3 regions of the Lactobacillus sp. VURO6/B1 (VP7) genome follow, and region 1 is predicted to be linked to each of the others. Evidence: riboswitches for the same ligand, from Rfam matches in the RefSeq annotation. Region 1 holds a riboswitch; each other region holds the start of a gene.
What was found. Region 1 has a riboswitch for thiamine pyrophosphate ahead of thiM (hydroxyethylthiazole kinase). Riboswitches for the same ligand answer to the same signal wherever they lie in the genome.
Positions count from the first base shown of each region.

Region 1 (4,109 bases):
AAACACTCCATCCAATTGTTAAAATAGTCGTTCTCTTTTTTTAGCGACTTACTATTTTCTTCTCCTTCTATTATAAAGGGCTTTGAACGTATATTAAAATTTGCATGTATTGCACCCAGCAAATTCAATAAACACAAGAAATCTTTTGCTGAAGCCACACTTACATGAAAAGATTTAAACGAACTATTATTTTCGCCAAGATATCTTTTCGCTCTATTATACTCATCAGCAGATTCTGCCTTATAATTTTCAACGCTATTTACATTCTCTTCAATAATAGCTGTCGGAGCTTGATTTTTAAAAAGATCTAGTATCTTTCTTAATTTAAAAAATTGTTCATCATTCATTTTTATCATTCCATTTAAAAGGCGGTGCGTGGAAACATTATATCTCCTAAGAAGCAATCAATTTTACCGCTTAAAGTGGCTTAGCCATATCACCCACGAGTGCAAGAGTGAGAATATTGCGGTTAAGTTTGGCATCGGCCTATACCGCCAACTCTATAACTGACGGTACTTGCTTTTATGCTTCCGCTAGCATAGTAGTGCATTGTTAGCTTCCCAAATCATTTAAAGACAGCAAATACAGGGTTACGGTCAGTTACTTTTAGTGCATAATATATGCTGCCGCCAGAAGTCCACACTTTAGAAATTCCTAAATAACCATTAATATAATAATATTAAGTAAATATACATTATTACAAGATAAGTATATCTTGCTTTCCCCAAGTTGCACACTTACCTGGGACTTTGAACAATAATTACATTGTTCAATATCAAAATTTTATTATGAAATTGACTAAAGACAAGTAAGAATAAAATAAAAGCGGTTTTTACAAAAGTTACTTCCAATCTTGCTTTTCATAAGCCATCTGCCAAAACTGCAATTCATAATAGCTGCTGCGCACAAATGCAGTTTGCATTTGCTCAAGTTCTTCATTAGTGGCACTTTCAGCCAAAGAATTGGTTAAATGCAGCATTTTGGCTACGTTGGTGCCATACCATTCGCCATTATAAGTATCAATCCATTCCTGATAATAAGAAACCGGTGAGCCCTTTTCTGCCATTTTTTGGCCAATTTCCTGATAGAGCCAGTAACATGGTAAAAGTGCTGCAACCGCTGGTTTAACACCAGATCGATTTAATGTCATATGCATATGGTTAACGTAGTTATAAGCTGTCGGAGCCACCGGAGTTGCAGTTATTTCAGTCGCAGTTATTTTTAATTCTTCAAAAAAATGGCCTCGCACTGATATTTCGACATCTTTCAAGTCTTGCGCCCCTGCTAGTAAAAATTCCTTTACTTCCTGATTATCCGTTTTTGCCGCAATTAATTCATGCAACTTGCTAAATTCTCTTAAATAATAGCGATCCTGCAACAGATAAAATTTAAAAGTTGCAATTGGGAGTTCGCCACTTTGCAATTCCTTAATAAAGGGATGCACCATACTTTTATGCCACAATGCCTTCCCAGCTTCGTGCAGTCGATCCGTAAAATTCATGAATATTCTCCTTCGAGTTAAGTAATATTGTAAAATGACTGTTAATTATTACTAATTACATTTTACTAAAGATAAATTCTAACCACTATACTGTTTTTGACTGTTATGCACAATCTTTTAATAACAGTCAAAGTACCAGCATTTATAGTTTATAATAGATAGCAACTTTATCAACCTACTATTGTAATCAGTAATAAATTCCGTTATAATTGTAAGCGATAACACGAGGGGTGCCTTTTTGGCTGAGATGAAAGTATTTCAGACCCTTTGAACCTGTAAGTCAATACTTGCGTAGGAACGTGTCAAAACTGCTGAAGCTTTGGCATTTCCGCATGCCAAAGTTTTTTTATTAGTCAAAAATTCTAAGGATATTAAATTAGGAGTAATAAAATGCAGTTAAAATTATTAGACAAATTGCGAGCAGAAAACCCGGTTATTTTCAATATTGCTAATTTTGTAACAGTTCAAGATGTGGCCAATGCTGTTAATGCTATTGGTGCTTCACCAATTATGAGCAATGAAGTCGCTGAAGCTGAAGAAATAGTGCGGATGGCTGCCGCTGTGGCAGTTAATATTGGCTGTTTAACTAAAGAGCAAATTAACCACATTAAAAAAGTGGAAGATTTAGCGCGCCAATATAATAAACCCATAGTATTTGATCCCGTTGCCGTTGGCGCCGTGGAGTACCGTTATAAAATCACAGATAAACTTTTATGGGATTTTCATACCAGTATTATTCGCGGCAATATTGGTGAGATCGCTGCCTTAGGTGGCTTTGATTGGAGCTCAAAGGGGATTGATGCAGGCTCCGGTTCTGGTGATATTGATGAAATTACTGCTAAAACTGCTCAAAAATATCGTTGCACAGTCATTGCGAGCGGACCTACAGACACAATCAGCGACGGTAAAAGAATAGCCCACGTCCATAACGGCTCACCCCTTTTTAAAACACATGTCGGCTCAGGAGATATGTTAACCAGTATTGTCACAGCTTTTACAGCTGTTGCTGCCGATCCTTTTGAAGCAGCTCAAATAGGTGCTTTAGTTTTCAGTTGCGCCGGTCAATTAGTAGTTAAAGATCATCCCAATGTCGGACCTGCTACTTTTGGCATGTATCTCATGGATTATTTGTATAAAGTAAAAGTTGCAGATATTGAACAAATTGCTGATTTTGATTAAGGAGCTTTATGATGACAGAAAAAATTAATTCTTTTCCCCAAGTTTTAACTATTGCCGGCACTGATTCAGGTGGTGGTGCTGGAATCATGGCTGACTTAAAAACTTTTCAAATGCAAAAAGTATTTGGTACAGCTGTAGTAGTAGCAGTGACAGCACAAAACACTTTAGGTGTACAAAAATCTTTTTTACTTCCCTTAGAAATGATCGATGCCCAATTCGCCTCTCTGGCAGAAGATTTCCACATCCGTGCTTGTAAAACGGGAATGTTAGGTGATGCAGCTCATGTTCACCAAGTCGCACTTAATTTGCAAAAGTATGACTTTGGCCCTGTTACCATAGATCCAGTGATGGTTGCTAAGGGTGGGGCTCCATTATTAAGTCAAGATGCTGTTGCCACTGTTAAAAATGAACTACTGCCTTTAGCCGATCTTATAACACCTAACTTACCAGAAGCGGAGACTTTAACTGGCATCAAGGTACAAGATCAAGCCCAATATCCAGAATTAGCTCATAAATTACAAGATATGGGAGTTAAAAATGTGCTAATTAAAGGCGGTCATGCAAGTAGCGAACAAGTAAAAGATTATGCTTTATTTGCTGATGGTTCTGATCTTTGGGTCAGCAGTTCCAGGATACATACCGAGCGCACCCATGGCACCGGTGACACGTTAGCTGCAGTAATTACGGCTCAGCTGGCTTTAGGTCAAAGTTTACCGTCAGCAATTAAAATTACTAAAAAGTACGTTACTAAAACTATTAAAGAAACTATTCAAGTTGGTCATGGTCACGGCCCTTTAAATCATTGGGCTCAGTAATTTAGGAGAAATAATGAAAGACTTTAACACTGATTTTTTACATGCTTACTTTATTTGTGGCAGTCAAGACGTTCCAGAAGGTAAAACATTACCGGGCATAGTCGCAGAAGCACTTGCTGCAGGTATTACTGCTTTTCAATTTCGAGACAAGGGACCTAATTCAACTTTAAGTGAAGCCGAGAGACTCCCTATGGCGCAAAAGCTGCACCAATTGTGTCAAACGTATCACGTGCCTTTCTTCATTGACGATGATGTTCAGCTAGCTCAACAAGTTCATGCCGAAGGCGTTCATGTTGGGCAAAGCGATGAAGAAATCAGACAGGTCATTAAAGAAGTTGGCGCTCAAATGATTATTGGCTATTCCTGTTCGAATTTAACGCAAGTTGAACAAGCCAATAAAATCAGCGGAATTGATTATTATGGCAGTGGCCCAATTTATGCCACCCAATCTAAAAGTGATGCCGACCCCGAAATTGGTATTAACGGCTTAAACCAACTGGTCAAAAGCACAACCCGGCCAATTGTTGCTATTGGCGGGATTACCGCTAGCGACTTAAGCGCAATTGCTAAAACTAAGGCAGCTGGTGCTGCAGTAATCTCAATGATTGCTCAAA
Region 1 covers NZ_JBVOWJ010000005.1:37,125-41,233, forward strand. Annotated here, with positions in the region: gene ACZ2M0_RS03695 (hypothetical protein) at 1-347, opposite strand, end outside; gene tenA (thiaminase II) at 842-1,501, opposite strand; TPP riboswitch at 1,718-1,816, shown strand; gene thiM (hydroxyethylthiazole kinase) at 1,892-2,680, shown strand; gene thiD (bifunctional hydroxymethylpyrimidine kinase/phosphomethylpyrimidine kinase) at 2,692-3,495, shown strand; gene thiE (thiamine phosphate synthase) at 3,509-4,109, shown strand, end outside.

Region 2 (4,109 bases), on a different contig from region 1:
ACCTCATAAAGTGACTTATTAGTAAAATCAATATTTGCCAGTCTGGTAAAATCTGTTTGATTAAAATATGTTATTTCATAGGTTAAAGGAATATCTTTGACAAACCTAATTCGTGCAATCTTGATAGCCAGTCCTTCAGGTGCATTAAAAAAATCCTTTAATCTCCCAGGCATTTTTTCAATGGTGGTTGCCAAGTGCTCGATTTTGACAGTTTTATTCTTAAGTTCAGTTGTCATTGAGTCCATGCCCAGCATATTAATGTCAATTTTCTTGTTAGAAATTATTCCCGTTCGTTCTTTGGCTTGTATTTGGCCTTCATCTTTAAGCCTGTCTAGAGCATGCTTAACTGCATTACGACTAACTTGTAATTTTTCTGATATTTCCCGTTGCGAAGGTAATTCACTCACTTTTTTAAAGTGGATTAAAAATTCTAAGTATTCTTGTACTTGTACTGCAGCAGTTCTTTCTTTAAATTCCATGATATCGTCTTCATTCTGGTATCATTATCTTATTTTTTTGCTTCTTTTTTTAAAAAACTCCCGTTTTAAAGGGCTAAATTCAAGGATATTAATGTTTTAAAATATACCTTTATTATTTTTGGTACCAGATTTATAGTAATCGCTTCCACTTATCTTGTCAATGTTTTTTTATTTAATCCGCATTTTTATCTGTCTGAAGGCGCTTTAATAGTCGAATTTGCCTTAACTGTTGGTAATTACCGGCAAAGTAAAGTAAAATATTTAAGGGTTAAAAAGGAGTGGCATAATGTCGAGACTAGAAAGGCCTGTCGTGATCGGAATTACTGGTGGCTCAGGCAGTGGAAAAACCACAATTGCTCAAAAAATTGTTGCACAAATGCAGGAAAACGAACATGTCCTGATTATGACGCAGGACTCTTACTATAAAGATAATACCGGTATCCCCATGGCTAAAAGAATGAAGATCAATTATGATCATCCCGATGCCTTTGACGTACCATTACTAGAAAAGCAACTACGTGATTTGCTGGCATACAAGCCAATTGAGATGCCCGTTTATGACTTTAAAGAACATAATCGCAGCCAAAAAACGATTCACAAGGAACCTGCCGATATTATTATCCTTGAAGGAATTCTGGTTTTAGCTAACAAAGAGATTCGCGATTTAATGGATATTAAAGTGTACGTTGACACAGACGACGATATTCGTTTTATTAGGCGCTTAGAACGGGACTTAAATGAAAGGGGCCGCTCTATTGAATCTGTAATTCACCAGTATTTGAGTACCGTTAAGCCAATGTATCATCAATTTATTGAACCTACTAAGCGTTATGCTGACATCATTGTCCCAGAAGGTGGCAAAAATGATGTGGCTATTGATATGCTGACTACTAAAGTTCATTCTATTTTAAGTAAAAAAGAGCAATAAAAAAGGGAGTAAACGTACTTGAGCCCCAAAAGTTGGACAACTTTTGGGGCTCAAGTACAAAATGCATTACTGGCATTACTCCTTTTTGCGTATTTAATCAACTTTAGGTTTTAAAGCATTGTCAAATAAATTCGTAATTAATTTCACTAAAACGCCATCGAAAACTAACGCAGAAATGATGTTAGTAATGAACATCACTATTTGAACCTGCATACTGAATTTACTCCAACCATATAAAATATATGATGGAATGAAACAGCCAAATGAAGCAAAGAATGCACCAGTTAATACGCTTTTCCAGGTGAATTTTTGGTAACGCTCTTTTTTAGGAAAAAAGCCAATTTCATTAGTCGCACCCTGAATGACTCCTGAAAGAATGGTAGTAGCTCCCCACTGCCCACCAATTGCCATTTCAACAATTGATGCCAGCAGTTCACCGATTGTTCCAGAACCAGCTGTGGGAACAAAGTACATTGCCAGTGGTCCCGCCATAAGCCATAAACCAGAAAACACAGTATCCGTCACCGGTGCAAAACCTGTGGGTACCAAGAGCATCTTAACTAGATTAAAAGCCCAGTTAAAACCATAAGTATAAATTACGCCCATAATGATACCAATCAGCGCGATTAAAATAATTGACTTCACATTCCATTTTGAAGACCTTGTAAACATAAAAATACTCCTAACTTTATAAGTCATTAGGAGCATCTTTAGTAACTAAATTTAACACTTCCCTAACGCAGGTATTGTCCCGTTCAGGTTCAGAGGGTATTTCTCAGCTATTTGGCACCCCTAGTGACTGATATTCATTTTTACTAGTATAGCACATTTTAACTATTGAAGTGACCCTAAATTTAAGGTCACCTCAGTAGTTTTTTCTGCTCTATGCAAAAGAACAATTATTTTTAAAACTGACTAAAACTCGCTAGTTTTTCTTTAGTAAGATCACGAATGATAGCAAGGGTCAGATCTACAGACGCTTTAAAGTCAGAATAAGCACTAAAGCAATACGGCGAATGCTCATAGCGCACCGGGATGCCAATCACAATAGTAGGTGCTCCGTTTTCATAATAAATGGCAGCACCATCCTGGCCACCACCAGTACGAACTGAACGAGTGTACGGAATTTTATTCTTATCAGCCAATTCGCAAGCATACTGTTGAAATTTAGGATTAGGTAAAAACGATGTATCCATGTCACGAAGCATTGGACCTCGCTTTAATCCAGTTTGGGATAGCCATTCTGGGGTAAAAGTATCATCAGCAGGACATGATTCCAAAACGATAGCTAAATCAGGTCTTACAGCTCTGGCTGTGACATATGCACCCCGCAAGCCCACTTCTTCCTGGCTTGAAAGTGCAGCTACAACGTTAAAATCACATTGTTCGCCCTTTAAATTGTCCAGGACATCTGCCATAGCTGCTGCGCCAAAACGGTCATCAAAATCTTTGCCAAAGAACAAACCAGATTTTTCATTGTATTCACATTTAACATCCACAAAAATTGGACAGCCAGTATCAATTTGATAATCATTAATAGTTTCAGCTCGAGAACTGGAACCAACATCAATAGACATGTCAGCCACATCTGGTACATTATTTTTTTCAGCAGCAGTCATAAAGTGTGGGGGCTTAGTAGCAACTACTCCGGGCACATACTCACCCGCACGATTTTTTATTTTAACGCGTAAAGCAGGAATATTGTATTTGACCCAGCCACCCAATGGTACGAATTTAATCATTCCATTAGGACGAACAGCCTGTGTAATAAAGCCAACTGAGTCTGAATGAGCATCTAATTGAATTACCGGCTGATCTTTTTTATTTTCTTTCTTAGTTGCATATACATTGAGCATGCCATCAACTTTAACATTAGCAAAATCACGAACTGTTTCAGTAAACAATTTAACAAATTCTTCTTCAAAGCCCGAAGTAGAATTGGCATCGGAAAAGTCTTTGAGCATTTTTATTTCTTGTTGTTTATCCATTTTTTTACCTTTCACTTAAATATCTTATTCTTTAATTTTACCAAAAACTTGCATTACAAGTTTAAAAAATAAATAAGTCCGTAAATAATCTTACTGCTTTTAGTAATATATATACTTTTTGTACGTAATTTACACCTTAATTACTTAAAACAGTCCAAAATAATCTGTTTTTTTGCTCAAAAAATGATATAATCGAAAATATTAGGAATTATAATTGTTTTAAATGAAGGGTAGATAAATGCCAAAAAACGACAATATTAATAATATTATTGATCATAAATTGTTTAGTGAAGATGACATTCACCAGATGTGTGTCAAATTAGGAAAGCAACTTACCACCGATTATGCTGGTAAAAAGCCACTAATTGTCGGGGCTCTTAAAGGTGCCATCTTCTTCTTAACCGATTTAGTCAGAGAAATGGATGTTAAAGCAGAAATTGATTTTCTGGATGTTTCCAGTTATGGTAACGAAATGGAGTCTTCCGGCAAAGTTAAGTTAGTTTCTGATTTAGCAACCGATGTGAAAGATCGTGATGTTTTAATCGTTGAAGACATTGTTGACACTGGTCTGACTTTAGATTTTATGAAAAAGTTGCTTGAAAAACGTGGCGCCAAAAGCGTTAAATGCTGCGTTTTACTAAACAAAGAAGCAAATCGTAAAGTAGATGTTGATATTGAGTACTTTGGTTCAAAAGTCGGAAATGAATTCGTAGT
Region 2 covers NZ_JBVOWJ010000002.1:14,131-18,239, reverse strand. Annotated here, with positions in the region: gene ACZ2M0_RS01240 (GntR family transcriptional regulator) at 1-479, opposite strand, end outside; gene udk (uridine kinase) at 766-1,407, shown strand; gene ACZ2M0_RS01230 (ECF transporter S component) at 1,501-2,079, opposite strand; TPP riboswitch at 2,122-2,211, opposite strand; gene ACZ2M0_RS01225 (M42 family metallopeptidase) at 2,313-3,395, opposite strand; gene hpt (hypoxanthine phosphoribosyltransferase) at 3,634-4,109, shown strand, end outside.
Region 2: linked by a shared signal. The riboswitch ahead of ACZ2M0_RS01230 (ECF transporter S component) and the one ahead of thiM (hydroxyethylthiazole kinase) in region 1 are both predicted to bind thiamine pyrophosphate.

Region 3 (4,109 bases), on a different contig from region 1:
AAAACCGTTGGGATTATGGGATTATTTGTCATTATTTTGGCACTTGTAGGGGCAGGTCTTGGTTATCTTTTTGGCGATCGTCCTGTTTTAGGATTAATTATTGCTGTGGTTTTTAGCTTGATTTACATGCTAATTGTCCTGCCTAACCCAGCCAATATGGTTATGAGTCTTAATCATGCTCAAGAAGTCCAAGAGCAAGATAATCCTGAACTGTGGCACGTTGTACAAGATATGGCACTGGTCGGTCGGGTGCCAATGCCGCGAGTTTTTATTATTGATGATCCCAGTCCTAATGCTTTTGCGACTGGACGCGATCCCAACCACTCTGCTGTGGCAGTTACTCAGGGCTTACTTGACATGATGAACCGCGAAGAACTGGAAGGCGTTTTAGGTCATGAGATTTCTCACATTAGAAACTATGATATTTTAGTTTCTACTATTGCCGCAGTATTAGTTGGTGTCATTTCTTATTTATCAGGTATTGCCAGTCGCTATATTTGGTGGATTGACGATGATCGCGACAGCGATAACGACAATGGTGGTACTATTGTTGTCATTTTTAAGATCGTGGCTATTGTATTTGTGTTAATTCTGGGTCCTATTTGTGCCAGTTTAGCGCAAATGGCATTATCGCGAAATCGGGAATATCTGGCTGATGCCTCTTCAGTAGAATTAACTCGCAACCCGCAAGGACTGATTTCTGCTTTAGAAAAGATTGACGGTTCCGAGCCCATGAAAAAAGCCGACCCTAGCAGTGCCGGCATGTATATTGAAGATCCTGTACGTAAAAAGCGCAGTTTTGCTCACTTATTTGACAGTCACCCGCCAACAGCTGACAGGATTAGCCGCTTAGAAAAAATGTAATAAAATAAAGCAACCTTTTTAGTCAAGGTTGCCTTTTATTTTAAGTTGATGTTTGCCTGTCTAAATAATTCGGCCCGCATTTGGACTGGCGTTTCATGATAATATTCACTAAATTTTTTATAAAAGAAGGACTTGCCACTGTAACCTACACGTGCAATTATTTCTTTTACGGAAATATCTGGTCGGGCAAGCAAATTTCGCGCCTCTTGCATACGCCTTTCATCAACATGTTCGACGAAACTTTTACCAGTTTTTTGTTTAACCAAACTTGAAAAGTAATTAGGATTAAAGCCAAAATGTTTAGCAGTGTCATTAAGTGTTATGTCAGTAAAGTGCGCATCAATATAATTCTCTAAATCAGTTTGAACAAATTGATGGTTGGTCACAGGTGCTGTCGCTAAATCTTGATTTCTAACTGCAGCAATTAATAACAAGTTTAACTCTGCTAAAATTACCTGACGGGTGTAAAGATCCTGATTAAGATATTCATCAATTACTTTTTTTAGTGCGTTTGCAGATATAGACAGTGCTGTACTATTCAAAAATAATAAGCGTTTTTGATTATAAGCGTCAGTAATTTCCTTAAACACCTTTTTTTCACGATGACTCATGGCAGAATAGCTTCCGAGAAAATCCAGCATCTTGAAATTATGGTCAAATTCTAACTTAACTAATATGTCGTTTTCTCCCTGCCGCAATATTTCATAATCACTTTTTCTCTGTAAAAATACGATATTGCCGGCTTTAAGCAAGAAATCCTGATCATTGATTCTGGCTTTTACCGAGCCCTGAGCTTCATATAATATAGTTGAAGCTGTAGTTTGGTAGCGATGAACCCCAGTATTACGATTTTCCAAAAACGCTCTAAATAAATCAAAATTATCATTTTTGGGTTTGATTCTTACCTCATTAGTGTCAGACTTAGTTGAATCCAAAATGCTGGCTAAATATTGTTCAAGTTTAACAGCTGCCATTATTTCACCTTCTTATGCAAATTTTAAAATATATAGATTTATTATATAGCAAAATTTCATCTTACTAATAGAATTTTGATATTTAGATTAAGGAGAGAATACTTGTGTATGTAGACATCTATTTTTCTTTTATGTATAATAAATTTAACATCGGGGTGCCCTAGAGGCTGAGAACAGACCCGTCGAACCTGCTATGGATAATGCCAGCGAAGGGAAAACGAAAGATTTTACATCGTCAGGCCTTATCCTGACGATTTTTTTGGTAACTAAAATGATTAAATTAAACAACCTGACTTTTTCATATGATAAGCAAAATAAAATATTAACAGATATTAATCTCACTATTCCCACTGGTGAACTTTCACTATTGGTTGGTCCAACCGGCTGTGGCAAATCTACATTATTAAAAATTCTAGCAAATTTATATCCTGAGTTTGCGGGCCAATTAAGAGGCAGCGTTAATTTAGGCGGACTAAAATCGGCTATGATGTTTCAAAATGCCAGTGAACAGTTTACGATGACAACACCGCGAGAAGAAATAATTTTTGCACTTGAAAATCTTTGTCTTAATAAAACGCAGTATACAAAACGCTTGAATGAAGCTGTTCAGTTCACACAGATTGATTATTTGCTTGATCAAAAAATTAATACAATGTCTGGCGGCGAGCAGCAAAGAGTTGCTTTAGCTGTACTTGTTGCGATGAATGTCGATCTTTTTTTACTTGATGAACCCTTTGCCAGCTGTGATCCAGCTGCTCGCAAATTCTTAATTGCTAAATTAGCTCACCTGCGTGATCAAGGGAAAACAATTATTTTAAGTGATCACGTATTAACTGACTATGAAGGCCATTGCGATAATCTGTTTCAATTTCAAGGTAAAGATTTGGTACAACTTTCTGCTAGTGAAAAAGAAAAACTGCTGCAAAAAAATACGGAATCCGTTTCTTATACTTTTGCCATCCCTAACGATGACAAAGAAATTTGTTTTAAACTCAAAAATACAGAGATTACACAAAATCGCTTACTTTTAAAGCAGGAACATTTAAATATCTTTTCTGGTAAAACCACTCTTATTACTGGAGCAAACGGGGTTGGCAAAACGTCTCTTTTTAACGCACTGACCAAAATGATCCCATATGCAGGCAGTTTAACCTATCACAAGCAGGAAATAAGTAAATTATCAGCTCGCAGGTATCTCCTTAAAGTGGGGCAAATTTTTCAAAATGCGACCGATCAATTTATCAACGTTTCTGTTGCGGATGAAATCAATTTAAGCAAAAAGCAACGAACCAACAATTATTTCACTGATGACAGAATAAATGAGGCTTTAGCCACCCTTAAGCTTGATTCACTGCTCGATCACGTGGTTTATTCATTATCTGGCGGGCAACAAAAGAAACTGCAAATCTTACTAATGTTAATCTCTGATCAGGATGTATTGCTAATTGATGAGCCCCTTAATGGCTTAGATGCAGATTCCGCTAAGAAGGTAATGGCTTTATTAAAAGAAAGTCAGATAGCACGCAGTCAAACGCTCTTAATTATTAGTCATGAACTAAGGAATCTGGCAGATTGGTGTGACTACCATCTCATCTTTAAAGACCAGCATTTAACCTATGTGAATAAATGAGGTGTGATCATGAATCCCAGTTTTAAATTTTTTCTAGCACTGATTATTTCGATAGAAATATCTCTTAAATCTAGCTTGTTAACTAATCTGTTAATCATCTTTTTTACCATAATTTATCTAATCTACAAACATATCAAAGTAAAGAACCTGCTTTTAACTTTATTAATGCCCTTAATTGCTGCATTTACGGTTTTTGCTACTTTATATTGGTTTGCACCTCAGCCTAATTTGCAAAATGCACTGAGTTTATCCAGTCGTATTTACGTCTATACGTTGACTATCTACTGTGTATCAATAGGAACTACTGCCACGGAATTAGCACGTTCTTTTGAGCAGAATTTTCATTTACCCAGTAAGTTTGCCTATGGAGTTTTAGCAGCTCTTAATATCGTTCCCAGAATGAAGGAAGCAGTTAAACAAATACGCACTGCCGGCATGATGAGGGGTGTTTATTTAAGCTTTTGGTCACCTGTTTTATATTTTAAAGCTATTCTTGTTGCGCTTAATTCGGCAGAAAATTTAGCACAGGGCATGGCTTCTCACGGATACCGTGAGAACGCTCGACGCTCAGTTATCGTGCCTGTTCCTGTTCAAAAAAGTGATTGGCTTAAATTGATTGTTATTCTGTTTTTAGTTAACCT
Region 3 covers NZ_JBVOWJ010000008.1:56,805-60,913, reverse strand. Annotated here, with positions in the region: gene htpX (zinc metalloprotease HtpX) at 1-864, shown strand, start outside; gene ACZ2M0_RS05805 (AraC family transcriptional regulator) at 900-1,838, opposite strand; TPP riboswitch at 1,980-2,070, shown strand; gene ACZ2M0_RS05800 (ATP-binding cassette domain-containing protein) at 2,110-3,468, shown strand; gene ACZ2M0_RS05795 (energy-coupling factor transporter transmembrane component T family protein) at 3,478-4,109, shown strand, end outside.
Region 3: linked by a shared signal. The riboswitch ahead of ACZ2M0_RS05800 (ATP-binding cassette domain-containing protein) and the one ahead of thiM (hydroxyethylthiazole kinase) in region 1 are both predicted to bind thiamine pyrophosphate.